Regions from separate parts of the Pradoshia sp. TA40_28 genome, predicted to be linked through region 2. Evidence: riboswitches for the same ligand, from Rfam matches in the RefSeq annotation. Region 2 holds a riboswitch; the other holds the start of a gene.
What was found. A riboswitch is a leader RNA that binds a small molecule or an ion and turns the genes downstream of it on or off. The one in region 2 is predicted to bind preQ1.

Region 1 (15,764 bases), on a different contig from region 2:
TTAATAATGATCATTAAGACAATAATGATTACTAATATTGAGCCAAATCCGACTAAATTTTTTTGCTTAAATGTCATTAATGTACCCCTTCCCAGTTCCCAGTCATCTTTATTATTTATTATCTATTTATAAGGACTATGATTAAGAAAAATTCAAAGATCATACCAATATTATACTGCAATGCCATAACAAAAAGACACTAACTCGTCCTAGTGTCTTTAAAAATAGTACATATTTACTTCTATTTATAAAACAGGGGATAACAACCTGGATAATGATTCCTTAAATCGAATAATTAGGGAACGATTATTATAGATTTCTGCTGTTAATTCATGGCAGTGCTTTAAATCCGCAGCAAATGTATCCCGTAAACGTTCCGCTGTCTCCGCATGATAAATGATGGCATTCACTTCAAAATTCAGTCGGAAACTACGTACATCAATATTCGCTGTGCCAACTGTCGCTAACCGATCATCAATCACTAATGTCTTAGCATGGAGGAATCCATTTTCGTATAAAAATACTTTTGCACCGGCTTTTAATAATTCTCCAACATATGAATAAGTTGCCCAATACACAAATAAATGATCAGGTTTATTGGGAATCATCACACGAACATCCACCCCTGACATCGAGGCAATCCTGATGGCATCCAGTACACTGTCATCTGGTATAAAATATGGTGTCTGCAAATAAATATATTCTTTTGCATCTAATATCATACGAATATAACTCTTTTTAATTTGTTCCCTTTCAGAATCAGGCCCAGATGTAACAATTTGAAGCCCAACTCCTTTTTCGTTATGTTGCTTGCTGTACTTAAAATATTCTTCCGTCCATTCCATCTTATCTCCTGAAGCTTGAGCCCAATCGAGCATAAAACGCGACTGTAAATCATTCACAGCATCTCCGATAATCCTTAAATGGGTATCTCTCCAATAACCGAACTTCGGGTTAAGGCCTAAGTATTCTTCACCGACATTGAATCCACCTAGATATCCAATTTTCCGGTCAATGATGACAAGCTTTCGATGGTTCCGAAAGTTAATTCTGAGATTTACAAGCGGTAATTTCCCAGGAAAGAACGCTTTGGCGTTTCCGCCCGCTTCTACTAATTTTTTTATTCGCTTTTTAGAAATTCTTCTGGAACCCGCATCGTCATAAATCAGCCGTATCTCTACACCTTCTTTAGCCTTTTCAATCAAAGCATCTAGAAGCCTGTTTCCATAAGTATCATTTTGAATAATATAGTATAGTACATGAATATGTTTTTTGGCATTAGCAATATCCTTAAATAAAGCGTTGAATTTATCTTTCCCATCCGTAAAAATTTCAATTTCATTATCATTGGTGTATACGGAGTGGTCCGTTTTCATATTCATTAAAATTAAATCCTTATACCTCTGTGTGATAGAAGTATTAAATGGTTCATCCATATTCTTTAAGTGTTCCTTTTGTTCAGCGATCCTCTGCTCCAGATAATCATAGCCACGCTTATCCCATGTAAATATTTTTCTTTTGCTTAAATTCTGTCCAAGTACGATATACAGAATAAAGCCTCCAATTGGAATAAAGCTCAAAACCATTAACCAAGCCCAAGAAGCGCTGACATTACGTCTTTCTAAAAAAGTTATCGTTAAAGCAAATATAAAATTGATAAGTATCAATAATTGCCATACAAAGCTATCCGTTATTCCCATGCATCTACCTCTCCAACTCAACCATTGTCTTCTTTATAAATATTATAACGATAAAGAATAAAAAAAACATACTGAACTGCATCCATAACCGAACAGGCAACCTATAATTGAAGGTCGCCTTTCATTCACCATACTTCACTATTCTATACCATTCATTAGACATACTATTCACTGAACAGCGCCTAAGTAAAAAGACTTAAACACTTCTTCTACTCATTCACCTAGTATAGATTATATAGATTCCTGGCAATTTAAAGGTAAATAGATCTTAAGAAAGGGAATGATTCAATTGCCAAGAAACAGAGATAATGCCCATGTTAACCCTGAACCGAATCCTGACGGCACACAGGAATCAATCATAAATGACCCAAAAGGTACTAAAATGGGGGTGGTCACTGGTAGCCTCCAGCCTGGTTTTAACCAAAGCCAAAATCCTTATCATGTAAGCGATAAAGATGAAACGCCAGAATCCATGAAAGAGTTTGAACAATTGACCCGTGGAAAGAAGTTAGATGAGATCTAATCTTGATGTTATGGCTTATTGGGGCTATTATAAAGGAAATCCATTTAAGGAGTTTATTATAATATGTCTAAAAAAGTAAGTCTTCAAGAAGCGATTAAACAAAAACTTGCTACTAAGAAACAATCTTCCCAAGCCAGCAGTCTTGGAAACGGTCCTGTCAAGAAAACAAAAGAATTGCAAAGTCAACTGACAAAAAAACCAAACAATCAACGTAAACGTACGGGCGTATAACGATTCAGGGACTGCTGACCGCAGTCCCTTTTTCATTATAAAACTTTGCTCAAAAACAGTTTAGTTCGGCTATGCTGCGGATTTTCAAATAAACTGGTTGGTTCATTTTGTTCCACAATATATCCATCATCCATAAAAACGACCCGATCTCCCACCTCACGCGCAAACCCCATTTCGTGTGTAACAACCACCATTGTCATCCCTTCAAGCGCTAGCTCCTTCATAACTTCGAGCACCTCTCCTACCATTTCTGGATCAAGCGCTGAGGTTGGTTCATCAAATAGCATAATTTCCGGCTCCATCGCCAAGGCACGTGCAATCGCAACCCTCTGTTTCTGTCCTCCTGATAAGGAATCAGGATAGGCATTTTCTTTTTCTGTAAGGCCTACTTTTCCGAGAAGCCCCAAGCAATGTTCACGTGCTTCTTCCAAAGGAATCTTCTTTACTTTGGTAGGAGCCAGCATTAAATTTTCCAAGACCGTTTTATGGGGAAACAAATTAAAATGTTGAAAAACCATCCCCGTTTTTGTTCGAATCTTATTAATATCTATTTTTTTATCGGCCAGGTCTACCCCATTGATGAATACATGCCCATCCGTTATTTCTTCCAACAAATTTAAACAACGAAGAAAGGTAGATTTGCCTGAACCCGATGGACCTATCACAACTACAACTTCCTGTGGTTTAATGTTTAACGATATGTCTTTTAATACCTCATGATCTCCAAAGCTTTTTTTCAAATTTTTCACATCAATCATTTTGTCTCCAGCCTTCTTTCCAATCTATTTAATAGCATACTTAAAGAAAGCGTTAGGATGAGATAGATAACGGCAGATGTTAAATAAGGCTCCCACACTCGGTAATATTCAGTCGCCATGGCTCTACCCCAATACGTTAGTTCCGGCGCTGCAATAACTGCTGCTATAGAGGACTCCTTAATCAATACAATAAACTCGTTCCCCAGGGGCGGAATAATACGTTTAAACGCCTGTGGCAGAATAACATATCTCATAGCCTGGCCATGTGACATTCCAAGCGACCTGGCTCCCTCCATTTGCCCAGCATCTATTGATTGAATACCTCCTCTGAAAATTTCAGCAATATAAGCAGCAGCATTTAAGGATAAGGCAAGAATGGTTGCAAGGATAGCATTCGTTTCACCAGTCAAGGCTGGTACCACACCAAAGTGAACTAACAGGAGTTGAACAAATATTGGCGTACCACGAAAAAATGCTATGTAACAATTTAGGGGTATAGATAACCATTTTCTTTTGGTCAACCTTCCAAGTCCGATAAGTAATCCAAGAATTGATCCAATTAATATTCCAGCTATTGAAAGCCCAATTGTATAAAGCGTTCCTTTCATTAATAATGGAGCATAAATCTGTATAATATCCCACCTGAAATCCACACCTGTTCCCCCTTATACAAAGATTGCGTATCACAGCAATTCCTGTGATACGCAATCTTATTCCGCCTTATTATTTTGATTGCTGAGCTTTTAACGTTTCAAGGTCTGGATCAGTCCCGAACCATTTTTTATAAATATCGGTGTATGTTCCATTTTCAAAAATTTCGTTTAATGCTTTATCCACAGCTGCTCTCTCTTTACTGTCCTTTGGAAACATTAATCCATAGTATTCATTGTCAAACGCATTAGGATCTTTTACTACAACAAACTTATCTTTAGGATTATTTTTGGCATATTCCTCGACAACCCCATTATCAGCTACAACGGCATCTGCCCCGCCCTTTTTCATTTCCATAATTGCCAGTACGGTGGTCTCGAATTTTTTTATATCTTTATTGTTTTTGCCCATTACTTTCTCAACTGCAAATTGACCCGTTGTACCAGCTTGAACAGCAATTTGCTTCCCCTTCAAATCCTGAGCTGAGTTAATATCGCTGCCTTCCGGAACGAGGATTTTATTAGTCGATAAAAAATAAGGAACTGAGAAATCATAGGTTTTCTTTCGTTCATCGTTAATGGAAATCGCAGACATTCCAAATGCCGCCATTTTGTCCTTAATCTCAACAAATAATGGATCCCATCCAACATGTTCAATATCTGCAGTAAAGCCTGCTTCCTTAGCTATAGCATTAACGATATCAACATCAAAGCCGACCACTTTACCTTCTTTTTGAAATTCGAACGGTGAATAAGCCGCATCTGTCACAACTCTCAACGTTTTCTCTTTATCGCCTTCACCGCTGGCACTTTCCTCCTTACTCGTACCGCAAGCAGCAATGACTGTCATAATAGACATCATAATTAACGTTAAAAATAATTTCTTTTTCAAAATGAATCCCCCTTTTTATTTGAAATATTCCGAAAAGTCTATGAATTACATTATAAGGTTGGTCTTGGGATTACGCAATTTAATTTTGAATATTTTGTATTTTTTAACGTTAAAAGGAAACGATATCTAATTATTAAAAATAATCCACATTTTTCTTTAAAAATTCAGAAATAATTAATTGTGTTTTTCTTTTTTACCAAGCAAAATATTGAATATAGAACGGAAAAGAAAAGAGGTCAGTATGGAAACTAAATCAAAAGCTTTATATGATTATTTGATTACTCATTCGGATAAAATAATTGAAGACTGGTATGCGCGATTACCAAAATCCACTAAAGCTGATTATTCTCTTAAAGCGCCTATCCATAAAGTCAATGCTTTAAAGAAGCAATTTAAAGAGTACTTACTTTTAGTAACAGACAGCCTATTTCAATCAGAAGAAGAACGGAATTTTATAGTAAAAGAACGCACGCTCTCGATTGCACATGTACGGCTGGAATCACGTACTCCTTTAAGCACTTCTATCAATGCCGCCGGTTTATTAAGAAAAGTAATTTGGGATTATGTTAAACGCTTTATCCAAAATACCAGTCTAGAAATTAGCTTTGAAGATATTTTTTACTGGGAAGAAAAGTTTAACTCAACCATTGATCAACTTACTCAAAGTTACACAGAAAATTATATCAACATACTACTAGATCAAATTCTCTCTCAATCAAATCTTATTAATGAATTAAGTTCTCCGGTTATTAAATTAACTAAAAATGTTGGGTTATTGCCTATTGTAGGAGATATTGATTCAGCCAGAGCTAAGGCTATTAATGAAAGTACCCTTCAGCAGAGTGCGGACACTCAGATTTCAACATTAATCATTGATTTATCTGGAGTATATATTGTTGATACCATGGTAGCCCAGCGCCTTTTTCAAATGATAAAAGCACTTAAACTGATCGGTGTACAGGTAATCCTGACAGGAATTCGTGCGGAGGTCGCTCAAACAAGCATACAGCTTGGAATTGATTTTTCAGATATTCAAACAGAAAGTAGTGTAGACCAAGCTTTTACTAAAGTAGGGGTCCTGATTGAAGAAGTGTAATCTTTTCTTACTCCTCACATCTATTTTTCCATTCATTACATATATCTGCATAGTAAACAGCGACTAGTATTCCAGACTTGGTATAGTCGCTGTTATCACTTTTATTAGTTGCTTGCCAGCTAATTCTCTTGCTTGAGAGTATATTCTCTGTGTTTATGGGTATAGTTCTAGCAAACCTAGTTATAGATTCGGAGGATTTTTATGTGGATTAATAAACCTTTTTATAAATACGCCACTGCTGCCATTCTGATATTGATTATTATCTATCTATTAGGGAAAATTGATTACTTTATGTGGCCTTTTCAAAAGCTGATTATAACCATCTTTTTTCCTATCCTGATAGCCGGGCTTCTTTATTATATATTGAGACCTATCGTTCATTTTTTCAGTAAATATATGCCTATTACACTTAGCATTCTTCTCCTCTATGCAGTAATCGGCGGAATAGGTTATAGTGCCGTTCATTTTCTTGGGCCGAAGATTGTTTCTCAGAGTGAGGAACTCATTCATAAAATCCCTGACAAACTAGAAAAAATCACATCAGAATCCAAGAATATGTTAAATGAGAATACATCAAACTTCCTATCAGCGGATAAGATTCTTCAATATGCAAAAGAATACTCAGACTCTTTTCCAAAGCTATTATCCGATCATGCTGTCACTATTTTTTCAACAATCACCAGCATTATCACTGTGCTCTTAATTGTTCCTTTTATTGTATTTTACTTTCTCAAGGATGGAGATAAACTTAAACCCTTCCTATTAAAACATATTCCTTCGAACGTAGAAGCAGAAGGAAACCGTATCTTAATGGATGTGGATAAAACCTTATCCACCTATATTGTTGGTCAATTTATCATTGCCGTTGTCGATGGCTTCCTGATGTATATTGGCTATCTTATCATTGGGCTTGACAACGCATTAATCCTGGCTATTTTCGCAACCTTACTGACTGTAGTGCCTTTCCTTGGGCCATTTCTCGGGACCATCCCTGCGCTGATTTCAGCTTTATTAATCAGCCCATTTACCGCCTTAAAAGTACTAATATTATTGGCGATCGTTCAGCAGCTTGAAGGGCATCTCGTTACACCACAAGTTATGGGCAGGCGCCTGGATATTCATCCATTAACGGTTATATTATTACTTCTTGTAGCAGGTTCCCTATATGGATTTATCGGCATCCTCATTGCTATACCTACTTATTCTGTTGTGAAGGTTATTGTACAAAATTTCATCAAGTTTTATAAACTGCGAACCACTTAATGTTCATAAATGTAAACAAAAAAAAAGGTGACTCAAGGCTGTTTAACCAGCCGTATGAGTCACCTGATTTTTTTATCTTAAGATAGGCTGAACTTCTTTCTGTCCAATCAAGATCCATTCGTACTGACGTAATCGCAATTCGTACAGCTTTAATGGATCACGATATAGTTCAGGTTGAGAACGCATTTTCTCAAGCACTCCGTTGTGCTCTACAATTTGCTCATTCGTATCAGCGATTGCTCCATTCATCACTTCTTTTGAATCTGCAAAGAACATCGAAACATCTCGAGTAATCGATTTTTCAAACATATCAAATTGCAGTAAGAATTTATCTGCAATCAATTCAGCAACCTCTGTGTAATCCTGTGTTTCAATAAGAGTTGTATACTTATTGTACAGAACGCTTTTATTCGCAATCGATCCAAACAACATTCCGGCACCTTTCAATAATAATTGTTGTGGTGTATGACGAAGTAGAATATTAATGGTTTCCATTTGTATTCCACTTGTCATTCTGTTTGCATCTCTGCGCCAATCATCTAATACTCTGAAATCACATTCGAATTTCATTCGGTCTTCACGATAAATGGCATTAAAGCTCTCGGCCATTTCGGTTAGATACCCCTGGCTTTCCTTCAATTCTATTTCAGCCTCAGTGATCCAATCCTTTAGAGAGTAAAAATACTTAGGCAAAATAGTTGTTTCTATATATTCCTGAACTCGTAAATTCATACTTTCATTTAATTCCACATGAATTTTACGGAAATCACTGTCCTCTGTAAGTAAATCTTTGCTGGCACGCAATATTTTCGGTACGGCTGCCTCCACATCAAGACGAATGGCTTCTTTCCTTTGTTTAAACGACTTACGTAACAATACAGCTTTTTCTTTTTCCAAATCGTCCATCTGATTCTTGGCACCATTTAGTTTAGCTAAAAGGTCCTCATTCCAATGAATAGATTCTACCAAGCTTTCTTCTCTCTCCAGTCGTTGATCCAACAAGTTAGAAATAGTTTCTCGAACAAAGTGAAGCAGCTTAGCTGTACGCGCATTTTCCGTATACTTACTTTTCAGATTCATTTGTATAAACTCAGCAAGATCAGAAAGCTGCCTGTTACCTACATAATGAGCGGAATGTGCAAATATTTTTGCATTCGGCAAATAAGGACTAATTCTTGACCAAGCTTCATCTACTATACGAATCGCTTCCTGATCATTATGAACAAGATCCATTTTATTTAATAAGAAATGTATTGGCATATCAGGTACTTGTTCATGAATCATCATAACAATTTCACGTTCTTTATTTGTAAATGGATCATTTACATCCAATACAAGCAAAAGACTGTCTGCCATATTTAAATAGCGGCGTATTTCATGCATTTTATTATTCGCAATACTAAATCCTGGAGTATCAATGATTGCAATATGGTTATCAGATAAAAATTTATTCTGCATCTGGTATTCAATGATACTTACATCAGAACTCATCAAGCTTCGATTTGATACTTTTTCTTCCAAGTCCTCTAGTGTAAGTCGATTAATCGAGGAATTGGTAACTTCCACTATGCCTTCTTCTTCTGCATTTTTAAACATGATAGCCGAGGATGTGGGTTCGTCAAATAACTCTTCCCCTAATATAGAATGGATTAAAGCTGATTTTCCGCTTCCGCTTGTTCCAGCAATCATAATATGTTGTACATCAACATCTAATAGTTCATCAATAATCCATTTGTCCCTTTCACTGACAGCGAGGTTATTTTGATTGGCCCATTCATCAATTTCTTCAAATAGACGAACGCTATCTTCCAGGCCGTTCCGATTATTTTCAGCTTTCATTAAGACTCTTTCAGCTATATCAACATCCGTTTGTCCAATGGTAGCCGGGAAATTATCGTTCCATGCCAGTACTGCAGAAGAAGCCAGTAGAGCATGGTGCCTATCTGCAAGACGAAGCCAATTGCGTAAAAGGCTTGGTACTAAGCCTTTTAAAGATTTTATTGGTTTGGCTCCATTAATTAATTCGAAATATCCCTCTTTAAATAAACAGGATAAATTGGACCATTGCACGGTATGGATGAATTCCAGATCTTGAAGTAAATCATTAAATCCCTGAACCCAGGACATATAGGCAGGCTCACCCTTATAGCTATTCCAAAGAGATACGGCTAGCTGTTCGAATTGGGTGCTGTCAATAGAATAAAGCTGGTGTAAAACTTGATAAAAATAGCCAGGTTCCATATTTTTCGTTACACCTTGATCAATATAGGACTGCAGGATATCATACCAAATTAATGACTCTGTACGAATAGATTCGTTGACCGCAAGTTCAACTGCACTATCCCAGTCATTCTGACTCTCAAAGAATGAACGCGCAATTTCTGTCACTTGAGAATCATCAGGATTTAATTTAACGACCTTTTTAATCGTTTTATCAGCCATTTCTGTTTTATTTAATTTTATATAAAGAGCAAACAACTGTAATCCAACCTCAGTATTCAATATAATCGATTCTGTCTCGATCGATTTATAAAGCTCTTCCGCATTAGCATACATGGCTAATTCAAAATAAGCATCCGCCATATTCTTTTTAGCCCAAGGTTCCAGATCATCGCTAACCTTTTCCCATTTAAAAATAGAAGCCTCGTAATCTTTATGGTGGAAATAAATCTCTCCCTGAGCAAATCTTAATATGGATAACTCAGGTAGTTCTTTTTGTTGTTCTGCGAGTAATTCTTCACTTACTATAAGCAACGGGTTCGCCGCATTATTGTTTATTAAGGTCTTATATAAGGACTTTTCAATCAAGTTATTTTCATTATTCATCATACGACCCCTCCCTGGTTCATTTATATAAATTGGATACTATAATACTATATAACTTATATAGTGTAATAAAAATTGATTGCAAAATGATTTCTTTTTAGTTTCATCTTCAATACATTGTGAAAGGAGACTGGAACAATTGTCATAATTGAAATAAATATAGTACTAGATTATTTCCTATACCCACTATTAATTAACTAAAACCATTGTATGTTTGTATCTTTTCTTTTTATTATATCAGTATATTTTAACAGATGGCATAGTTCATTTTATTCATAAAAAATAGCCCATGACTTAAAAAATCATAGGCTTCCTTTTCTGATGTTTATTTCCACCAATTATCGTGTATACTTGCTGGCATTTGTCGTTTGTGCTCAGTTTTTAAATATTGCTTTTCAATTTTCAGAGCAGCTTCAGGGTCTACTTTGCGACCTTCCAAGTAATCATCAATCGTATCATAAGATATACCAAGCTCTGTTTCATCTGCTTGCTGCGGTTTATTGTCAAGTAAATCAGCAGTTGGCACTTTCATATAAAGTCTTTCCTCTGCCCCTAATTCTTTAAGTAATTCTCTTCCCTGACGTTTAGATAGTCCGGATAATGGAAGAATATCAGCTCCGCCATCCCCATATTTTGTATAAAATCCTGTAACTGCCTCTGCTGCATGATCGGTTCCGATCACAAGAAGTCCAGTTTGACCACCAATTGCATATTGAGCAATCATTCGAAGTCGTGCCTTCACATTCCCTTTGTTAAAATCAGTTAATACCTCATCTGTTGCTTCTTTATATTGTTCGGTAATCACATCGACCGTAGATTTTACATTAAAAGTCAGACTTTCATCTGGTTTAATAAACTGCAGGGCACGTTGGGCATCATCTTCATCATGTTGTACTCCATATGGAAGTCTAACAGCAACAAATTTGGCTGAAAATCCTTCCTCACGCAACTCTTCCACAGCCATTTGAGCAAGACGTCCCGCCAATGTAGAATCCTGCCCGCCGCTAATACCGAGTACAAAACCTTTTGCACCGCTCTTCTTTAAGTAATCTTTTAAAAACCCTACTCTGTTTGTGATTTCTTCTTTCGGGTCAATTTCTGGTTTAACATGTAAAGCTTCAATAATAACTGATTGTAAGCTCATATCCATTCCTCCTTCGAACACTCATCTTACTCTTTTTCCTTAAAAGTACTTTTTCTAACCTTTTATTTTAAATATATTTTACTCTTATATGTAAAATTAATAAAAGAGATATTTACATAAAGTTCATTAAAAACTTAAACGATATGATTAATTCAATTCTCCCCAACTTTTCGTTCTAAATAACCATTAGTCCGAAAGTTTGTGAAGGAACGAACAATGCGACGTTTGTAAAGTTGTTTTCAGTATTTACTCAAAAGGTTCACATGTTTTTGTACAAAAAATGAAACACAGGGATAATCTGCCACAAGTAGTGATGGATAGTATATAAATAAGGTATAGAAAGTTATTGGCACTAACAACCGCGGATTAGAGCCAGTTAAACCCATATAGGAGTGATTCAAAATGATGAATTGGTTACGTACTAATAAATATGCTTCCGGACTATTATTACTCATTAGATTATACCTTGGCTACGAATGGATGATTCATGGTTTCGAAAAAATTAAAGGCGGAGCTTTTGATGCTTCTGGATTCCTTGGAAATATTGTTGCCAATCCTGTAACAGGCCCAGATGGAGGGGCACTCTATCCAATCTATGGTGCTTTTATTGAAAAATTCGCCATCCCAAATGTTGGCTTAATCAACGTCTTAATTCCATGGGGTGAATTTCTAGTCGGACTCGGATTATTGCTGGGAGTTTTAACAACTACTGCAGCTTTCTGTGGATTATTAATGAACTTTATGTTTGTGTTCGGCGGAACTGTATCTACTAATCCACTATATATTCTACTTGGATTGATTATTTTGGTAGCAGGTGCAAATGCTGGCCGATTTGGCGGAGACTATTACGTACTACCTTGGATTCGCAAAACAATCTTTAAAAAAGAGGATAAGAAGTCTCTAAACACAAAAAAATTAACTCCAAGTCATTAACAGAAGATACTTGTATAAATGACACTGAGAAAAAATTCTCGGTGTCATTTTTTCTTTTCTAAATTACTCGCACACATCAATTTGTAGTATGGAACTTCACTGAAATGGCTCAACTAATTTAAATATAAAATTATCCTTAGTTGTATACTAACAGTTGAATCCACGGTTGACTGTTTACCTTATTTTGCTTATGATTATTTGGTATCTTCGGGTATACCGAACGTGGTTCGTAACCATCCCACGATAAAAAACTAAGGGAGAGATTTCCAAAATGAATATTAGAACACTTACTGTTAATGGTGTTTTAGCGGCACTTTATATTGCTATGACCATGATTGTACAGCCGATTGCATTTTCGAACATTCAATTTCGAATACCTGAAATGTTCAACCACCTGATCGTATTTAATAAAAAATATATATATGGGATTGTAATAGGCGTATTTTTATCCAACCTCTTATACTCGCAATTACTAGCATATGATTTGGTTTTTGGTGTAGGACATTCCATCCTGTCATTAACCATCACAATTCTGATATGCAAATTTATTCATAACATATGGGCAAGAATGTTTATAAATACGTTCGTGTTTACTTTTATGATGTTCCTCATTGCTATGGAGTTAAATATCGCCCTCAAATTTCCATTCTGGATTACCTGGGCCACTACAGCTATTGGAGAATTTGTTGTCATGGCGATCGGTGCACCAATTATCTACGCTCTAAATAAACGTCTTCATTTTTCAAAATTAGTATAACTTACGATGTATATAAAGCTTGATCCTTTACCTGGATCAAGCTTATTTATATGTTAAAAATAGGACCTTGAAAAAATATTTCAAAATTTTGCCACGAAAAAGATGCTTAATTTACATAGAAGTAGGGTATCTTTGAATTATAGAAAAGTAGAAGGAGTGGATTTTGGAATGGACGCAAAATTAAAAGAGTTAATTGATGGTCTTAATGAAGATTTAGCAAATGAATATGCTGCATCTATCATGTATTCAAACTACGCAGCTTTAGTATCCGGTTTGTACAGACAAACTTTAAAACCTTTCTTTGAAGGTGAAATATCTGATGAACAGGGTCATGCATTATACCTTGCAGAAAAAATCAGTACATTAGGTGGAACTCCAACTGTCACACCAGCTGAAGTTATACAAACTACTGATGTGAAAGTTATGCTTGAATCTGCTTATCAAGCGGAAAAAGATACAATCGACCGCTACGAAACCCGTAAGAAACAAGCAGAAGAATTAGGTTTAACTGAATTAGTTGTCAAACTTGAAGATTTAATCACAGATGAAACAGGCCATATGGAAGAATTAGGCCGCATTCTCAGTGACTCTCGATTTGACTGATTAAAAAATAAGTTTTTATGACTTAAAATAGAAAAAAAACAAGAACCGTCATTCTACTCACATCAGGATGGCGGTTCTTTTAGTTCTAGTGCCATGGCGCTTATTCCGGTACAGGGATAACAAACTCTGTTTTTTTACCTTTAAATAGTTCCTTCCCTTTGCTATCCCGGAACGGTCCAAATTCTAGTTTTAATTTTTTAGTTAAACTATACAATTTCTTATCCATTAAAAATACAAGCAGCTTTTCTCCTGATGCTCCTGCTGCAATTTCCTTTTTTTGTTGATCTGGCTCCAGACTGGTTTGAGACATATAAGATAGTTGATTGTCGTTTGCTCGTAGAAATGAGCCTACTGATTTTAAATTTAATGATTGCTCAGAATTATTCTCGAGCTTCAACTTTATTATTAGTGCCACAATATTAGTTTTACTGATATGTTCAAACTTTGGTTTCGTTTCCTCAGATGGCGTTATTTCCGTAAACTGTATACCTTCTAACTTAATGTTTACGTTGTCAATTTTTTGAATATCATTCATTTTTAAATTTTCATAGAGAATTTTTTTTGAAGCCATTTTATCAGATGTCAAGCGATTTTGATCTAGACTGGGTTGAGATGTCCCCTTTTTCGTTTCTTCTTCCTTGGCCGCCACGCTATTCTTTGTTTCTTTATTCTCCATACTTACTTCTTCAGTATTATTATTTTTTTTATCCTTTTCATTCTTCGATTCTTCTCCGCCTTCACAAGCTGAAACTACAAAAATAAGGCATGCCATACATATATACCTCAGTTTTTTTTGCATGATTCAACCTCCACTATTTTTATTGTAAAGTTGTTAGTGATATATACCTTTGCTTAAGACTTAATATTCTACCCATAACCGGTATTTTCCTATCAATCCAACATAATTGTTATAAAATATGAATTTCATTTTACGAATTGGCTTAGTTAACTTCCCCTGGCCTTTCTTATCCTACAGGAAACTCCAGTCCATCCACTACTATCAATCAGAAAAAAGTTAACAGTGAAATTTAACAAAGCTTACGAATAAAAAAAGGATTGTCTGAGACAATCCTTTTTTCCACACTATTCAATTTCATTATTTCGTAAAGAGCTTAGTTACCAAAATACCTGCCACAAAAGTTATACAACATAGCAGAATAGTACCTAGTCCTGTTGGTAATCCGGGGACGATAACAAAGATCGATCCAATAATCAGACCCATAATAACGGCAAATGTCATATGCGGATAGGCCCTTAGTAAAAAGCTAATCGCTTTACTGCTCACAACAAAACCAACCACTGCTCCAGCCCCTACAATGATAATAATTGTAAAGTTTAAATCTGATAGTGCAGATATGACCGTTGAATAAACGCCCAGCAGCAGCAAGATAAACGAGCCACTAATACCCGGAAGCAGCATGGCCATACTTGCAAGCCAGCCAGAAAAGAATAATCCAATAGCAGATAATAGTGTTACTTCAGATATCTCAATGGATTCATTCGGCTTTAAAAATCCTAGCGCTGCCATCATAATTGCGACCAAAACGACAACCCCAATATGCTTCCCAGTAAAGTGTTTTTTCACCTCTGCCTGTCTTATGATAAATGGCAGTACACCTATTATTAACCCGACAAAGAAGAATTGTGTCGGTTCATAATGATGTTCTAGCAAATAATCAATCACCCGGCTAAACAGTAACAAGGTAAAGCCGATTCCAATTGCTAATGGTAACAAAAATCCTAGATGCCTTCTCCAGTCACGGCTGAAGAACCCACTGATTGATAATAATAAACGATCATATATTCCTAATATAAACGCTATGGTCCCTCCGCTCACACCGGGAATTAAATCACTGATACCCATTAACATACCACGATATATATTTTTCCACTCCACTATTTTTCAGTCCTTATATTTTATTTCACTATAATAGTTTATAAAATATAAACCTATAAAAACAATGGCACTTTATACAAATTATCATACTCCTCTATGAATATAGACTCTTTCAAAATCTACACGGAGATAACTCACCTGATATTCCCAATAATAATGGATACATCTCTGAATTAAAAAAAAGCAAGCTTTTGTAAGCTTGCGCACTCCGTATATTCTTCCTATTATCGATGAACTTCCAACAACACTTTACCAGTAGTCTTTCGTGCTTGCAGTAACTCATGAACTTTTGCCGCTTCCTCTATAGGATGCACCTCACCAATAATTACCTTTAAATCTCCATTTTCCAAAAGTGAAAATAACTCATGCATACTTGGCAGTAATAGTTCTGGCTTCCTCATTATTTGCGGAAGGAAGAATCCAATCACGGATTGATTTCGAGCCATTAACGATGATGGATACATAATGGCTTGTTCTCCACTTGCCACTCC
Region 2 (15,764 bases):
AAAGTGTACCCAGGTGATATCGGTACTAAGGGTGGTGTAGTGACGGACGAATTAGCAAGGGTCGTTAAAGAAGACGGTACTGTATTTGAAAATGTATACGCTTGCGGTAACTGTTCATCCTCGATTATGGGTCATTCTTACCCAGGGCCAGGCGCAACACTGGGACCAGGCATGACGTTTGGTTACGTAGCTTCCATGCACTGTAAAAATAAATAATAGAGGACTTTCAACATCTTCAACAAAAGCATTTGAATATATTCAAATGCTTTTGTCATTTCTTTATAATTAGTTCCGAGAAACTTATTTCCCTTGATTAAACCTGCTTTATTTACTCCAGGGATTATCAAATTCTCCTCAACCTATTTTCTTAAGGAAAACGATGTAGGTTCACTTTCCTCCCCACCCACATCATATGACTTAAATTGCCGGTACAGAATGAACTAAGTTACTCTTTATACTATCTGAAATAGTAGGAGCCATTAAATCCAAGTAATCATTAGGATGCTTTGGACAGACGCTTCTCTTTGTAGGCCAAGCCTTGTCCTAATACAAAAGCGCCAATCATTTGCATGATCGTTTTCACAATCATTTGCCCAATAATAGCTGCTGGTACAGCTGCCCAAGGAACATATCCTGCCCCAATTGGACTTAGGCCTACAATGACAAATACTACTGAATCTAATAAACCTCCAACAACTCCACTATAAAAGACACGCCATACCATCGGCAGTTTTAAACGGGTATAAATTTCTGTATCTGAGGTTTCTGCGATCAAGAATGATAGTGTAGAAGCTGCAACAATAATGAGCGTATCTCCTAATGAATAGGATACAACTGCTGATACTACTAAAGCTAAGAAAATAAATCCATATGTCCTCTTACGACCAAATTTATTTTGGACTAAATCGCGAAAGATAAATGTTGCACCAATTAAGAACGAGCCCATAGGAATAATGAATATCCAAAATTCTAGTGGCGCAAATCGGGCTGTCAAAACATTGGCTGTTACAATGGACAGTAAATAAAATAAAATGCGTATCATGTTAATCCCCCATATTCTTTTTTGTATGTAAATATGTGTGCATTCCTTGTAGACGAAGCTTACAAGCGGGACATTCACCGCAGCCATCCGCTTTAATCCCGTGATAACAGGTTAGCGTCTTTTCTCTTACAAAATCAAATACACCTAATTCATCTGCCAATGCCCATGTATCTGCTTTGTTCAACCACATTAGAGGGGTATATATAACGAATCCTTCATCCATCGATAAATTTAACGTGACATTTAAAGATTTTATAAAAATATCACGACAATCAGGATATCCGCTAAAATCAGTTTCACACACACCTGTAATAATATGCTTTGCATTAATTTGTCTCGCTAATATACCTGCAAAAGATAAAAATAATAAATTGCGACCTGGTACAAATGTTGATGGCAACTCATCATCCATCCCTTCCTTCACCTCAATATCAGCGCGTGTTAATGCATTTGGAGCGAGTTGATTAAGTAACGACATGTCTAAAATGTGATAATGGACGTTTAATTCATTAGCGATCTGCTTAGCGCATTCAATTTCAAATACATGCCGTTGTCCATAATTAAATGTTACAACCTCTACCTCTTTAAATTTTTTTAATGCCCAAAACAAGCAGGTCGTACTATCCTGTCCCCCGCTAAACACGACTAATGCTTTTTCTTGCTTCAATGTTCATTCTCCTTTCCAATGAAAAAACAGCACTAAGAAGATGCGCTGTTCATCTTAGTTTTTTATAGAGGGTCGCTAACAACCTCTCCCTTGGAAGACAAGGATTTTATTGAATTGTCCTAACAGTTAGCGATTATCAACTGTTTCCGGATATAAATCGTGATTCATTAAACGATAATGAGCGATTTCTTCATATTTCGTATCAGTTCGGCCATAGTTACACCAAGGGTCGATTGATATTCCCCCACGTGGAGTAAATTTACCCCACACCTCGATATAACGTGGATCCAACAGTTTAATTAAGTCATTCATAATGATATTTACACAGTCTTCATGGAAATCTCCATGATTGCGGAAGCTAAATAAATACACTTTTAGTGACTTACTTTCCACAATTTTTTTATCTGGAATATAGGAAATATACATGGTTGCAAAATCCGGTTGCTTAGTAATTGGGCAAAGACTTGTAAATTCAGGGCAATTAAACTTCACAAAATAATCTCGGTCTGCATGTAAATTATCGACAGACTCTAATACTTCCGGTGCATAATTAAAGGCATACTTCACATTTTGATTTCCCAATAATGTTAAATCCTCTAACCCTTCTGTTTGATGACGACCAGACATAAATAACCCTCCTTGAATTAGATATCTAATCATTTCAAGGAGGGCGATACTCTTTTTCTATAAAAATAACTACTAAGAAAGTCAAAAAAGCCACGTCCACTATATGGACATGGCGAGATTGACATGTATCCATAGTTTTTTATAGAGGGTATCCGCTATGAACCTCTCCTGAAAATCTTCAGATATTATTTTAATTACCTCTTAGCATACCACAACCATTATTGGTTATAATAGGAAATTTAAAAACTTTATTGATTGTGAGTTAGATAACTGCTGATGTCCCGTGAAATATGGGCGGCGAGCCAGAACTGACATAGAACGAGTAAACTGATACTTGGCAGGCCAGCCTCATTATTTTTTATAGTTCAACCATTACCATTACACAGAGAATGGGTATATGTGAATTGTATTCTATAATACTTGATTTATTCTTCCCTTTATCACTTTAGGAAGACTTATAGTTCCATCCATATATCTTCTCAGTGAAAATTCCATTGGTTTACTATTCTCCCCTACCCCAATCATCAGGCTTAATTCCTTTGGTGAATAAACAACTGTATGAAGCGTACCAAAAAATTCTTTATAGAATTTAAAAAATAAAGGAGAATTGCCATTATTAAAATAATTATAAGCAGACATGGGTGTTGGTTTCTCTAATAATAAATTGCTGAGATACTCTTTACGATTTATGGATCCTTGTATCTCTTGCTTATTTTGGTTTCGTAATGCTTCTGTTTCAAAATGATTGGTACATATGTTAGGAGTTCTGGAGGTCACAATCTGTTTCTCGGGAGAGACTTCCACTACAATACCCCTTCCACTTTGATCTGTTATCGAATAATTATAGCAATATCCATGGGGAAGTGTTGAAATGAGGTCGATTGCTTCTTCTATATTAGCACACTGTTCTAATAGTATTCTCACAATGGTCGTCGCAAGAAATCCTTCTCCTTTATGCTCGCTGTTGACAAAATGTAATCCAACTACGAGCCCTTTTTCATTCATCCCATCAAGTCTACCAATCACTTGCTGGCTAAAACCAACACTGGCATAGCCAACGGCCGGTTTGGAAAATACAAGTCTTGCATCATACAACTCCGGACTAAAATCATAATTTCGTACATAATATTCTTCATTTATTAGAGCCGTACATCCCATTGCCGGAAAATCTACATCATAACCGCTATAAAGTCGGATTATCGTCTCTAATTCCATGCCCATTCCTTCTGCTAGTCCTCTAAGTTCCTCTAAAAGAGTGGGAGAGATGTCCTTCAGTATCTCTTTTGCTTTCTTGGTGTTTGAATTTGTACTTAAATCCTCGGTAAACGAATTTGGTTAGCGAGGTGTGTCGACTTAATCTCTTCACTTTGCTTTAGACCATATTCAAAAGGACTCCACTTTAACTCTACTATTCTAATGTTCAAATCTTCCATACATAATTCTCCCCCTCTATGATTATCTGGATTCCAGCTACATTCTAACCTTCATGCAATTTGGTCCATTATATTTTCACATTGTTTGAATCATCTTTAGCCCTTTGATTATACAGTTTCTATATATTTTATATAACTTATATATCCAGAAAAAGGAAGTTAAAGTTTTTTTCCTTCCGTATTTCGTATCATATAAACCAGACTGGTATACAAGTTCTTGTTTCACTATTACTGGATATGTTACTATTTTATATACTTGTATAAGAAGATAAATCGTTTATTGGAGGAAACATCTATGATTATTGATCAATTATCAAATGCTCCATTATATGATGGAGTGCATCCAAGATTAAAGAAAGCCTTTTCTTTTTTACTAGAAAATGATTTGCAGGCTTTGCCGGTAGGTAAGTATGAAATTGAGAATGACAAGGTCTTTGTCATGATTCAAGAGTATGAAACAAAGCTTATTGAAGACTGCCGCTTGGAAGCTCACTATACATATACAGATATCCAATACGTCATTAAAGGCGAAGAAAGAATGGTTTATACAAATAAAGAAGAAACAGAAGTCGTAGAAGAACAAAAAGAAAACGATGTTATGTTCCTGAATGGTGAGGGTAATCACTTAATCGTGAAAGAAGGATGTTTTGCTGTGTTTATGCCGCAAGATGCTCATATGCCAGGTGTTTGTGTAAAGCAACCACAAGCTGTAAAAAAAGCAGTAGTAAAAGTATTGTGTGATTAATGGAAGAGGCAAAATCATTGATTTGATTTTGCCTCTCGCTTTATTAAGCTAGCTCGTTGGAGTGTTCTTTCAGTAAGGTTTTTACAAAGCCTATAAAAACATTTTATATAAATTTTGTAGTTCTTGAAGAATGATTGTTTGACGCAGCATATGTGAAAGCCTTTTAAAGTTCAACGAAAGATAAACCATCATTAAATGCCAGAAATCCCTTTTCTACCAGGAGAAAAGGGATTTTGGTTAAAAGATCTTTTTAAGTGTGGTTGAAGCATGGTCGGTCAAAATATGAGCGGTTGATGAAAGGACATTCCCAACAATGAAAGATAGAATAGATAATTTATGCTGGATGAAGATCTCCTCCAAGTTGTCGATATACGTTTCATATGGCACACCTGTAAGCATACTCATCAATCCTGCCCCTAACATGATCAAGACCATCAAGTATAAATATCGTATGATATCCCCGATTACATATCCATGAGTCCAGATGGAGCGATGCTTCAATGTTTGGTAGGGAATCCACATAAACCGTAAGAATCCCCATCTCCGATACGGGGTGCTTTTTATATCCAAATCAGGGTTCATCCAATAGGTACCGAAGAGATAACCTATAATCACAGAAATCCCATGCACATAGTGCTGAGAACTAATCAACACTGCCCCAATTCCAATCGCTAAAAATATCAGATTAATTTTCTTATGTGCTTTCCCGTTTGCCATCCTAATCCTCCGTTATGTTCTTCTATGGTGACTTTACTTAACCAACCATGATTTCCATTATAGGGGATAATTAGAGCTACGAACACATTTTCGCTCAAAACAGACGTTCGCTCTTTCGTATTTGGATGGATGATAAAAAAGCCAATAATCTTGGCTAATATCAATTGGTATTTATCCAGACACAAGAATCAGTTAATCTGGGTCCCGCTTCTTAAAAGTCTCATTATTTATTCTGAATAAACGAAATAATATCAATATATAAGACTGTCATTTCTTCAGGCGTTTTATCTAAATCATTTTGAATCCATTGTTCGATTAATCCTAAAAAAGCAGATGTTATAAATGATAAGAAATATTCCAGAGGCGCATTTAACCTAGCTTTAATACTTTCGTTTTTTTCTAAATTAATACGAACCTTTTCTGTAAAGGCATCTCTAAATCGAAGGTGAAAACCTGCTCTGCCATGATTGCTTAAAAATATTTTTAATAATGGAGCATGCATTTTTATAAAGCTGAATAAAGAAGCAGCTAATCGCTCTTGTTCTTTTTCAAATGTATATGTAGATGAATATCGTGATTGTAATAGGTCAATATGATTTCCTAAATCTCTAAACAATTGTTGTTCGATTTGATCAAGCAAATCGAATTTATCTAGATAGTGTAAATAAAATGTTCCTCGGTTTATATGTGCTTCTTTTGCAATATCTCCGATCGTAATTGCTTCAAACGGCTTATTCTCTAAAATTCGCAAAAATGATCTTTGAATAAGTTGTTTTGTTTTACGGTTTTTTTCTTCATAAATACTCACAAAAATCCCTCTATTTCAAAAAAGTGAACAAGATGTTCACTTTTGTTCATTGCTTCTGTTTACACCCTGATTATAAAATGAATTAATATTACTGAACAATATGTTGTTTAATAAGAAAGGAAGAAATTGATTGAGATTATTTAAAGAAAAATTAGCATGGGCTGCTCCTATTGCAGTTATATTAATTATTGCTCTTTTCTCCTTAAACTTATTTGCGCAAGGCAATCCACAGGTGAAAAATTTACCGGTAGCGCTAATTGTAAATGATGAAGGCGAACATGTAGACGCCGTGAAATCAGCAGTAGAACAAATGAGTAAAGGGACTGACGGCGGTGAACCAATGTTAGCTTTTACAAATGAAAAGCAAGAAAATATTAAAGCATTATTTGATGATAAAGAGTATTACGCAGCTTTAGTCATTCCTAAAGGTTATAATGATACATTGCAAAATGCGATAACAAACAACTCTCCAGCAACTTTACAGGTCTATATTAACCAAGGTTATAACATAACTGGTGCAAACTATGCGAAGACTGCTTTAACAGCTTTAATTAGCCAATTAAACAACCAATACTCTTCAAATTTTGTTGCTCAGATGGACGGTCAACAAATAGAAGCCAACAAAGCAGCTGTGCTTGTAAATCCGATTGTTGCTGAGGAAGAAGTATTCAATGCCGTTACAGCCTCAACTGCAAACGGAAGTGCTCCAACCTTAATGGCAGTGCCTGCTTGGGTAGGTGCCCTAATCGGCGGCTTCATTGTATTTTTAGCATCATCTAATATTTTGAAAAAAGAATTATTAACACGTAAACAAGCCTTACACCTAATGGGAGGTCAAGCATTATTCGGCATCATTATTGCCCTATTCTCTGGTTTTACCGTTGCAACGCTTGGTTTGATCGCTGGTATTAATATGCCTAGCTACTTCTTGGTTGGTTCGTTCGTATCGTTTGCTGCCTTCTGTTTCTTCTTATTAGTTTCCGGAGTAACTGCATGGATTGGTAAACCAGCCATTACTTTATTCATGGTTGTCATGTTATTAGGTATGGGTGTTTTAATGACACCAAAAGAAATGCTACCTGATTTCTTTGTAAACTTTATTCGCCCGTGGGTTCCAATCCGCTTTGCCTCTGAAGGTTTACGCGAAATTTTCTACTTCGGCAGCGGCTTTTACACTGGCCAATCATTTAACACTATTTTAGGAATTGGTATTGCAGGTTTAGTGATGTATGTACTGTCTGTCTTCAAACCAGTACTTGCACGAAAAACAAATGCTAATTAAATACTGACTACAACTAACCCAATTTACAAAGGTAAAATTAGTTAGTTGTAGTCAATGCGCTCCCCAATAGGCAGGCAGATTAAAAAAGAAAATCTGTCTTTCAATTGGGGAGTTTTTATGAGAAATATAAGTTTAAAAGAATAAAACCCAAGAACCCAACTACTATTAAAACAGCCAATTAATTCTTAATGGGGTAGCCAAGGGCCTATAAAGCAGGTTCCGGAATTATCTAAGATAGGCTAATGAATCGTCTGGTTTTAAGAAAAATTAGAAAGATATATTTCATCTCATAATTAGAGAGAACTATCAGGAAAAATGGAGTGGCTTGAACTCTCGGCAATTCAGGGCTCAAGCTGCATAAATTATTTTATATTCACTTTCTTCTTGAAAGGAAGCACTTTACAAATGGGAAGATTTTATGTTTCACGTCGACAAGAAAAAGCACGATTTCTATCTGATCCTTAACTCCCCTATCGTGTACCTCAAATCATCCCTCTCTCCTTCCATTTCCAAATGAATTGCTGGTTCCATAAGCTCTGGGTCAAGTATAGCTACATTAACCTGATAGATTCCTTTCTTTAAATCATGAGGGATTGAAATAAATTCTTCAATTGAATGCCGACCTGGATGCCACTCTCGTATATCTGCTGACGCAGTTTCTTTATAGATAATGTTTCCTTCCGTGTTTGCAAGGGATATTTCCAATGGCCAATCAAAATAAAATGGAGCTACTCCGCTATTTTCCCACTCCATTTCAAGTGACAGCTCTGCCCCTGCCTCAGCAGACTTTTTATAACCCACTTCAGTTAACCGGAAGTGATACCCAATTTTCTTTAAAAAGCGATTGATTCCTTTTTGATATTTTTCATTAGGACTATAATACGCTGGCGAACTTGGACCGAGCCAGCTAATATGTGTTGCTTTCAACTGCTCGATGGTTTCAGAAATTGAACTGGAGGAGAAATAATCCCCCCATTCAACGGTTGGTGCAAATTCACCACCTATTGGAGCAGTCTTCCAGGAATCGATCATGGATGGGTTTTTTTCACCGGTTAACCAAAATGTATATCCATTGGTGACCCAGCTATAAAATTCATCTATGGTGTGATCCCTCCGACCGAACATATCATTGTACAATCCCATATTATTATCAGAAGCTATCTGATGGGGCCTTCTCATTAATAATATCTTGTCTGTAAAACGCTCTGTATAATGCTTAACATAAGTTTCAGCAATTGACAGCTTTGGAAAAGGAATATAAACCCCATCCTCCTGCAAAGTATGCCATTCCCCCCAATGGCCTAAACTCCCTAATTCTATAAATGCAATGAAAGAATCCTGATTATATCGTTCAGCCAATACCTCTATTAACTTCTCATGATAGTTTATTAGTTTTGGGTTATTGTAGTTAGGGCTGAAACCATTGCCCCACTCATGCTCATACCACTCACCATCTGCATCTAATTCACGGTAAAGCCATTCGGGTATGTCCATATGGCCCGCTTTTCCAGGATAATCTAAGACTACCCGGAATATCAATCTCTTATTATCCATTTCCCAATAGTCAAATTTAAATTTTTCTTCTATTTTATCGAAGTCATAAACTCCTTTTTCCGGCTCAAGCTCCTTCCAAGTAAAATTAGCATAAACGAGTGAATGGGCTTGCTTGTATGGTCCACCCTCTGCAGGAGGTGCAAATCCCATAAACGGATTAATGATGGGTTCACCTTCCTTTTCATAATTGAACTTCTGGCCATGATATATAAATACCAAAATTAGAATTGCAGCACTAATTACGAAAATCATATATTTATTCACTCCATGTTCCCCTTCATTCTCTTATGTATTAAAGCCTAAAAGAGTTTATACATAAACCTGAATAAAGAGACAGGGGGAAAATTAATTTCCCCTCCCCTCTCCATTAATCTCATTCATTCGATTTGCCACCCTGGTTAAAAAGCTGATTTTTTCACTGGCAAACAGTGGTTGAGTACAATACGTATAGTACTCTATATTTTTACCATAATGATAAATTCTCCAAAAGGCGATAATCAGACCAGTTAATCCTGAGCAGAAACCAGCCAATCCATAATTGCCTCCTATAAGAATAACGGCAATCATGCTCATCATACTAACAACCATATAACTGGAGATGACAATTAGCGCACCTTTTCGATCATCGAAATAAAGCAAGATTTGCATTAAGATAAACATGATGATGAAGAAGTAATTCCCAATTACCAATATATTATAAATGTGAATTTGTTCTGTTGATAATGGTATGACGGTTATACCAAGAGCAATTGCCAGGATGGTAAAGAACAGTTGGAATTCCATGATAATGACTAATTCACGGGTTAACACTTGAAACATTTTAGTTTTCGCTTCATTTATTTGGCTCAAAGAATATTCTCCGCTTACTTTTTCATAGTACCTTTTATAAACTTTATAAAACGATGTTTCCATTGAAACAACAAACATAACCATCGCAGGAATAATAGATAAATAAGCATAGAAGACTGGTACGTCATAGAATGGAGCCATTACAAACGTATTACCAACTACCGCTTGAAGATTGCTTCCCCAGACAATAAAAATATGGCTGAACAATGATAGGGAGTAAAACAAACCAATTAAAAATAGTGATGGGTATTGTTGTATGTAGGACAGAAAATCAAAGCAGTTTTTATTGGCTTTAGGAAAGCGTTCTTTGATACTGTTTATGAGGAAAACAATGGCCACGATAAATCCTGCAGCCATACAAGCCATCACATGCTCAGCTTTTAGATAATCCACTATCTGTAAGCAAAGCCACATTGTAATACCTGCCGTGAGAGCCCCCAATCCATATGCCTTAACGATTTGCATATATTTCTTAACTGCAGAAATATAAATCGCCAGTATATTTACTATCAGCAATTCCATAAAAAACAGATAGGCAACTATTTTAAAGGGCATACTTAATGGGGATATGGCATAAAAAGCAATTGCAGCCAAGCCTCCAATTAACACGATAATCCCTATGACACCAAAGAGTGAGGAAAGAATATTTTCTTCCTTTTCTAAATAGATTTGATCAGATACATATCTTGTAACAACCATTAAGAAACCCCCGGTTATTACTTGTGAAAATACAAAGCTGTACATTGTCCCGGTTAACAAGAGTTCACGTTCCAAGAAGGTTGATCCTGAATCCATTAATAGCTTTTGGCCAATCAGTAACTGGATTATACATAAAATCAATGGACCAGAAATGATAACAGAAGAATAAGCAAAAGCTCTGAGACCACCATAATTATTATTATCCACTAATTTTTTGAGTTGGAATCCTATCCCCGCCATTCAAATAACCCCTGTTTCCATAAATTTTTCGGTACTGCTCAATGAAATCTTTCCATGAATAGTGGGCCTCTATACGCAAGCGTCCACTTTCTCCCATTCTTGCTCGGAGAAGAGGGTTTTCTGCAAGTCTTATGATTTCGGTTGCCATTCCAACAGAATCCATAACTGAGACTACATATCCAGCCTGACCAAATGAATCTTCCCTGCCATACAATAGCTCTTTACAACTTCCTACATCTGTACAGACGAACGGTTTTCCACTTGCCATACCTTCAAGCAGGACAAGCGGTTGTCCCTCACTGATGCTTGAAAGAGCCAGTAAATCCATTTTTCCAATATATTCTTTAACATTCACCGTTCCAGTAAACTGAATGTCTCGAAGGCCTAAAAAATCCACTAATTGCAAGCATTCCTCGTAATAGTCTTGATCTTCATCAACTGGACCCATGATGTAAAATCTGGCGTTTGGAATCTTTCTTTTCACAATAGCAAAGCTTTGAATCATCGTTTTTATATCTTTAATTGGCACTACTCTGACTACAGCCCCAATGTCTACAAATTGTTTGTCCCCTCCGGTCTTTTGCGGTAAGTCTAAATAATCATCAAGGAATACACCGTTGGGTATGATACATGTCTTTTCTTCCGGGCAGCCTATTTCAACCTGGATTTCCCTATTTGCATTGAATAATGTAACGACTTGATTTGCTGATGCATAGGCACCTTTTGATAAACTATGAAAATATTTAATCCACAGCGTTTTCAGCGGTCCTTTAATTTGATCTGATTTAATAATTTCTTCCTCACGCTCTCTTGTATAAATCCCGTGCTCGGTAACGACATAAGGACTTCCATAATAATGTTTACAATACGAACCAACGATGCCTGCATATCCTGTTGAAATGCTATGATACAAGTCAGCTTTCGGAGGAGGATAAGAAAGTACAGATAGTAAAGGCAGCAGCATAGATCTTATAGACCAGTATAACTGGGTGAAAGGCAGTTCAAAATATGACTCGCTGCATACCTCTTTAACAATATCCAAAAAATTCTGGCTTGTAACAAGTTCAGCAGCTGAGCGAAAATTTCTATATCTTCCTTTAAAGATAGAAAACAAAGCCTCCCAGTTTCCATGATCACTGACCAGTATTGATTTAATAGCTTGTTTCTCCCAATCTGACAGTATATTTCTTTTGCCTTGCCTTCCGGACCATGCCATCCCTGTGTTTAAAAAGATTTCCCGTACTTCAATGAGGTTCGCCGGAAGTTTGTATTTAAATTTCCCCTTGTCTTTTTCATCCGCACCAATGGCATAAATAATAAATTCATGCTCAGGCATTGCCGTAATCAAGGATTGTACCCAGCTTGAGACTCCCCCGACAACATATGGATAGGAACCTTCTGCAATCAGGCATATTCTCATCGTACATCCTCCAATTCAATAGTGAACTTAGATGATAGAGCGCGTATCAAATAATGATCACCATCTATTTTTTTTACCTTACAGCCATTGAAATCAACGATTTTTTTATCACTGCGAAAAACAAAATCCAACTCCCCTTGAAAATCATTTATATATCCCTCTACTTTTTGGTCACTCTCTAAAATAAACACTTTCGCATCCTGATATTTCCTTAATGACTCTGTACTTTTTGAAGCCGTTTGACTTTTCATCCATGGGTATTTCCCCTTGATATCCTTGAGCATTTTACTGTAATTCGCCGACATGTCGGCCCATTTTTTATTTTCATTCCGCTCTTCATCTAAAATATCATCGGGATGGACGAAATGTGAAAACAACCCATATAAGGTTGCGCCATTAGCTACAATCCATTGAATTTCATCCTCGTAATGATAATCTGAGGTTAACCTCGGTATTTCATAATATTGACCGGAATATTGATACTCCTGAATGTATGCTAAAGCCTCGTCGTCAGGTATAAGAAGAGAAGCAAAATTGGTGATTGATGGGATGGCTTCTTGAATGGCTTTTTTTCCATCTTCGCTTAATACATTCGATGGAGGAATATACGTTTTAAAGGTATGTCCCGGGAATACATCTTGTACAAATTGGTCCAGTTCCTTCAAAGAATTGACCATATCCTTTTTATCATTCCAGGCAGTGTATCCCAGGCGATCCACATGACTTTGATCCATCGTTAATGATTGATGATTATATCCGTGTACAGCTATCTCTCCACCCATCTGAATCAAATCACGCCCGAATATTTTTAAGTTCTCTTCCGATAACCGCTCATTAAAAGGGCCGTCAACATCATCGTTATAGCTCTCAATTATACCTGCTGTATATTTCACGTCATATTCCTTTGCAGCCTTCAGCATATCCGGCCACCAAACCCTATGAAAAAAGCTTTTAATATCCATTTTATATTCGTTATAAATAATATCATTTGTCCCCTCAGGGAAAGGTGCCGGGAAGTCGTCTATATACATTACTTTTGAGTTTATAATGGGGTAAATGAAATTATTATTTAAATAGCTTAGTGCTCCTGCGATGAATCCTCGGTTCATTTCATGGTCCAGCATTGTTCCATTGAACACCATGAAAGTTCCTCTTCCATACGGTGTACTCCAAATAAATGGAATGTGATTGTCGGTAACCGCTAAAACCTTGCTATTTTCCTTCAAGCTAATATTCAGCACGGAATTGGAAAAGACAATCTCATCCTCAAACTTCAATCCCTTTGATTTTAACAACAAATCCGCTTCCAATCTGATACTCGAAGTATCTATGTATGAAGTACCCCCCTTTGACTCATTAATGCCAAAAATGCCATGAAAACGCTCATAAACAGTTGAATCTGCATCAGGCCTTATTCCAAAAAACACTCCTCCCCCATCGGAAACATAGTTGGTAATGAGGGGAAAATCCATAATCGACTCCAGCTTTGGAGTCAAGATAATAATATTTTTATAATCATCAAGATGTGAGGGCATTTGTGATACTGAAACTGTAGTATAGGTCTTTTTCAAATAATCCAAAGTCTTTTCGAAATTGCTCATTAAACTAGAACTCTCTTCAATTTTTGGATCATAGACAAGCAAAAATTTATCTTGATGTATAGTTTGTATTTCTGCCGGGGAAAGAGCTGTTTCCTTCTTTACTCCACTAGCTATTACTGGGCTATTTTTCAAATTGAACAAGTGAACCGATTCAAGCTGTGAGATAATCACAACAATTCCAAACAAAGCAAGGAACGCCACTACGCTGATTATTTTAATTAAACTGATTTTATTGATCCCTCTCATCCTCCTACGTCCAAAAGTGAAGGGCCTTTAACCCTGTTGGTGATAATTGAATTGGCCTCCTCTTCAACTTATTCATAATTTCATAAAGCTTTTTCGAATTTTGCATTGCATAAGATACTTTCATAGCTAATAAATATGGAACCTCATCATCAGGAAATTCCACCATAAACATCTGGCTATAATACAGGGATTTTTCCAAATCCCCTATTTCCAAATCACAATTAATTTTTTCAACATAGTGTTTTTTGCAGCAAACAGGGCTTGCCAACAGACGATCAAGAAGCTCTGATAACTCAAACCGATGTTTCATTTTGGTCTCTTCATCAACCATATTACTGTCTACATATTTTTTTAATGTTTCTGCGTATCTATCCATCGTTTCATAATCGGTAGGATTCTCTTCAATTCTTTCAATCGATCCGTGAAGGGAGGTAACAAATTTCTTCTGAATTTCCATAATAGCTGTAGCAGCGTAATGAGCTGTTTCCTTGTCATCACTTTTAGTGGCTTTAAATAAAATATCAATCGTATTTGTACCGTCTTTTAGACTATCAATAAGCATACTTCTTTTATGGTGAAGATCATTAGAAAGCAAGACTTCCTGGAAAGGAATTAAATTGATTTCCCGCTCCACATCAATCTTACTGCTTGGAAAAGAAGAAAATAAAAACACCTTATTGCTTTCCCCTCTGCTTTCAGGTTGGACATTGTTTGACCTTTTAAATAGCAAATAGGATAAGGCATATCCAAGAACCGGGATGAAGATTATAATAATCGCTTTAATCACCTTATACTCCCTATTGTTCAACAATAAATAGCCGACATAACAGAGACAAAAAAGATAATACAAAACGAACCACTTAAACATTGGCTGTCACCTTATTAAATGTTTGATTATTTATGCCCTTACTTTCCAACATGCGCTGATGCTCATGAGCGCAATTCAAGGATGAGGAAATTAGGTCACCTAATGTGTTTAATATGTTAATGTAAAATAAGGACAGTTGTTCAAAACTTAACCCGTCCACACAGATTACACCTGACACTGTGCCACTTACACGCACCGGAACGATTACTGATGGGTGACCATCTTCCAATGTTTTATTGATAAATGTCTTACCTTTTTTTAAAACATCTTTAAAATGTACCTTATGCTCTACATCAATAATCTTCTCCTGTTCAAAATTTTCAGATTTATCTCGCAATCGTAATTCACCCGTTGAGAAGTTATAAATATAGAAAGCGACTTTCTTTGTCTTTAAGATATTTTCCACTATATGAATCGAAGACTCATAGATTTCATGCGGTTCAAGACGATCCAAATCCTTCATAATTCCAGATACAACTCCCACACTATTATTTGTATAAAGAATTTGGTTTTGAAGTTCTTCTTTAACCATCATTGCATCCTTGTATGCTGTATGTAAGAACTGATATTTTTCCTTAATCTCTGTTGCCTCTTTTTGATAATTTACAAGAAGGGTTTCCTTTTTATCCAGTACATAACGTATTACTACTCCGGCAAATATGTACACACTCACATGTACAAGTGAACTTGGGTCAATAAGCATAGAAATAATATCTCTTCCCAATGATATATTTTCAGTCACGAACCAGATTGTCGCCATACCAATAGATAGAATGGATTGTGCCTTGCCGAGCAGGAAGGATGCCATGATGATATATACAAGTTGATAATCGACCATATAATAATGGACACCCACCACATCACTGATTAAATATACCAATACGAGCAACCCTATATTCTCTAGATATGGCAGTGAAAGATTGTACCGGTTAAACCACTCTGGGATTTTTATTTCTCTTTTCTTTT

Region 1: another riboswitch for preQ1. It lies ahead of AC58NB_RS13315 (QueT transporter family protein); the one in region 2 lies ahead of queF (preQ(1) synthase).

Annotation. Positions count from the first base shown of each region.
Region 1 covers NZ_JCATZO010000009.1:134,873-150,636, reverse strand. The annotation lists gene AC58NB_RS13375 (response regulator) at 1-77, opposite strand, end outside; gene cls (cardiolipin synthase) at 246-1,700, opposite strand; gene AC58NB_RS13365 (hypothetical protein) at 1,990-2,223, shown strand; gene AC58NB_RS13360 (hypothetical protein) at 2,287-2,454, shown strand; gene AC58NB_RS13355 (amino acid ABC transporter ATP-binding protein) at 2,490-3,212, opposite strand; gene AC58NB_RS13350 (amino acid ABC transporter permease) at 3,209-3,865, opposite strand; gene AC58NB_RS13345 (basic amino acid ABC transporter substrate-binding protein) at 3,936-4,754, opposite strand; gene AC58NB_RS13340 (STAS domain-containing protein) at 4,996-5,850, shown strand; gene AC58NB_RS13335 (AI-2E family transporter) at 6,052-7,113, shown strand; gene AC58NB_RS13330 (dynamin family protein) at 7,186-9,942, opposite strand; gene nadE (NAD(+) synthase) at 10,265-11,083, opposite strand; gene AC58NB_RS13320 (DoxX family membrane protein) at 11,486-12,016, shown strand; PreQ1 riboswitch class I at 12,233-12,277, shown strand; gene AC58NB_RS13315 (QueT transporter family protein) at 12,288-12,773, shown strand; gene AC58NB_RS13310 (ferritin-like domain-containing protein) at 12,942-13,376, shown strand; gene AC58NB_RS13305 (DUF4352 domain-containing protein) at 13,477-14,175, opposite strand; gene AC58NB_RS13300 (DUF368 domain-containing protein) at 14,473-15,273, opposite strand; gene AC58NB_RS13295 (quinone oxidoreductase family protein) at 15,498-15,764, opposite strand, start outside.
Region 2 covers NZ_JCATZO010000005.1:298,236-313,999, forward strand. The annotation lists gene AC58NB_RS09160 (FAD-dependent oxidoreductase) at 1-216, shown strand, start outside; gene AC58NB_RS09165 (VUT family protein) at 497-1,039, opposite strand; gene queC (7-cyano-7-deazaguanine synthase QueC) at 1,044-1,709, opposite strand; gene queF (preQ(1) synthase) at 1,836-2,336, opposite strand; PreQ1 riboswitch class I at 2,462-2,508, opposite strand; gene AC58NB_RS09180 (C45 family autoproteolytic acyltransferase/hydrolase) at 2,748-3,614, opposite strand; gene AC58NB_RS09185 (NanQ anomerase/TabA/YiaL family protein) at 4,065-4,514, shown strand; gene AC58NB_RS09190 (metal-binding protein) at 4,752-5,231, opposite strand; gene AC58NB_RS09195 (TetR/AcrR family transcriptional regulator) at 5,455-6,039, opposite strand; gene AC58NB_RS09200 (YhgE/Pip domain-containing protein) at 6,170-7,321, shown strand; gene AC58NB_RS09205 (DUF4832 domain-containing protein) at 7,772-9,139, opposite strand; gene pelG (exopolysaccharide Pel transporter PelG) at 9,221-10,663, opposite strand; gene pelF (GT4 family glycosyltransferase PelF) at 10,623-12,083, opposite strand; gene AC58NB_RS09220 (DUF2194 domain-containing protein) at 12,080-13,930, opposite strand; gene AC58NB_RS09225 (hypothetical protein) at 13,935-14,717, opposite strand; gene AC58NB_RS09230 (NAD-dependent epimerase/dehydratase family protein) at 14,791-15,764, opposite strand, start outside.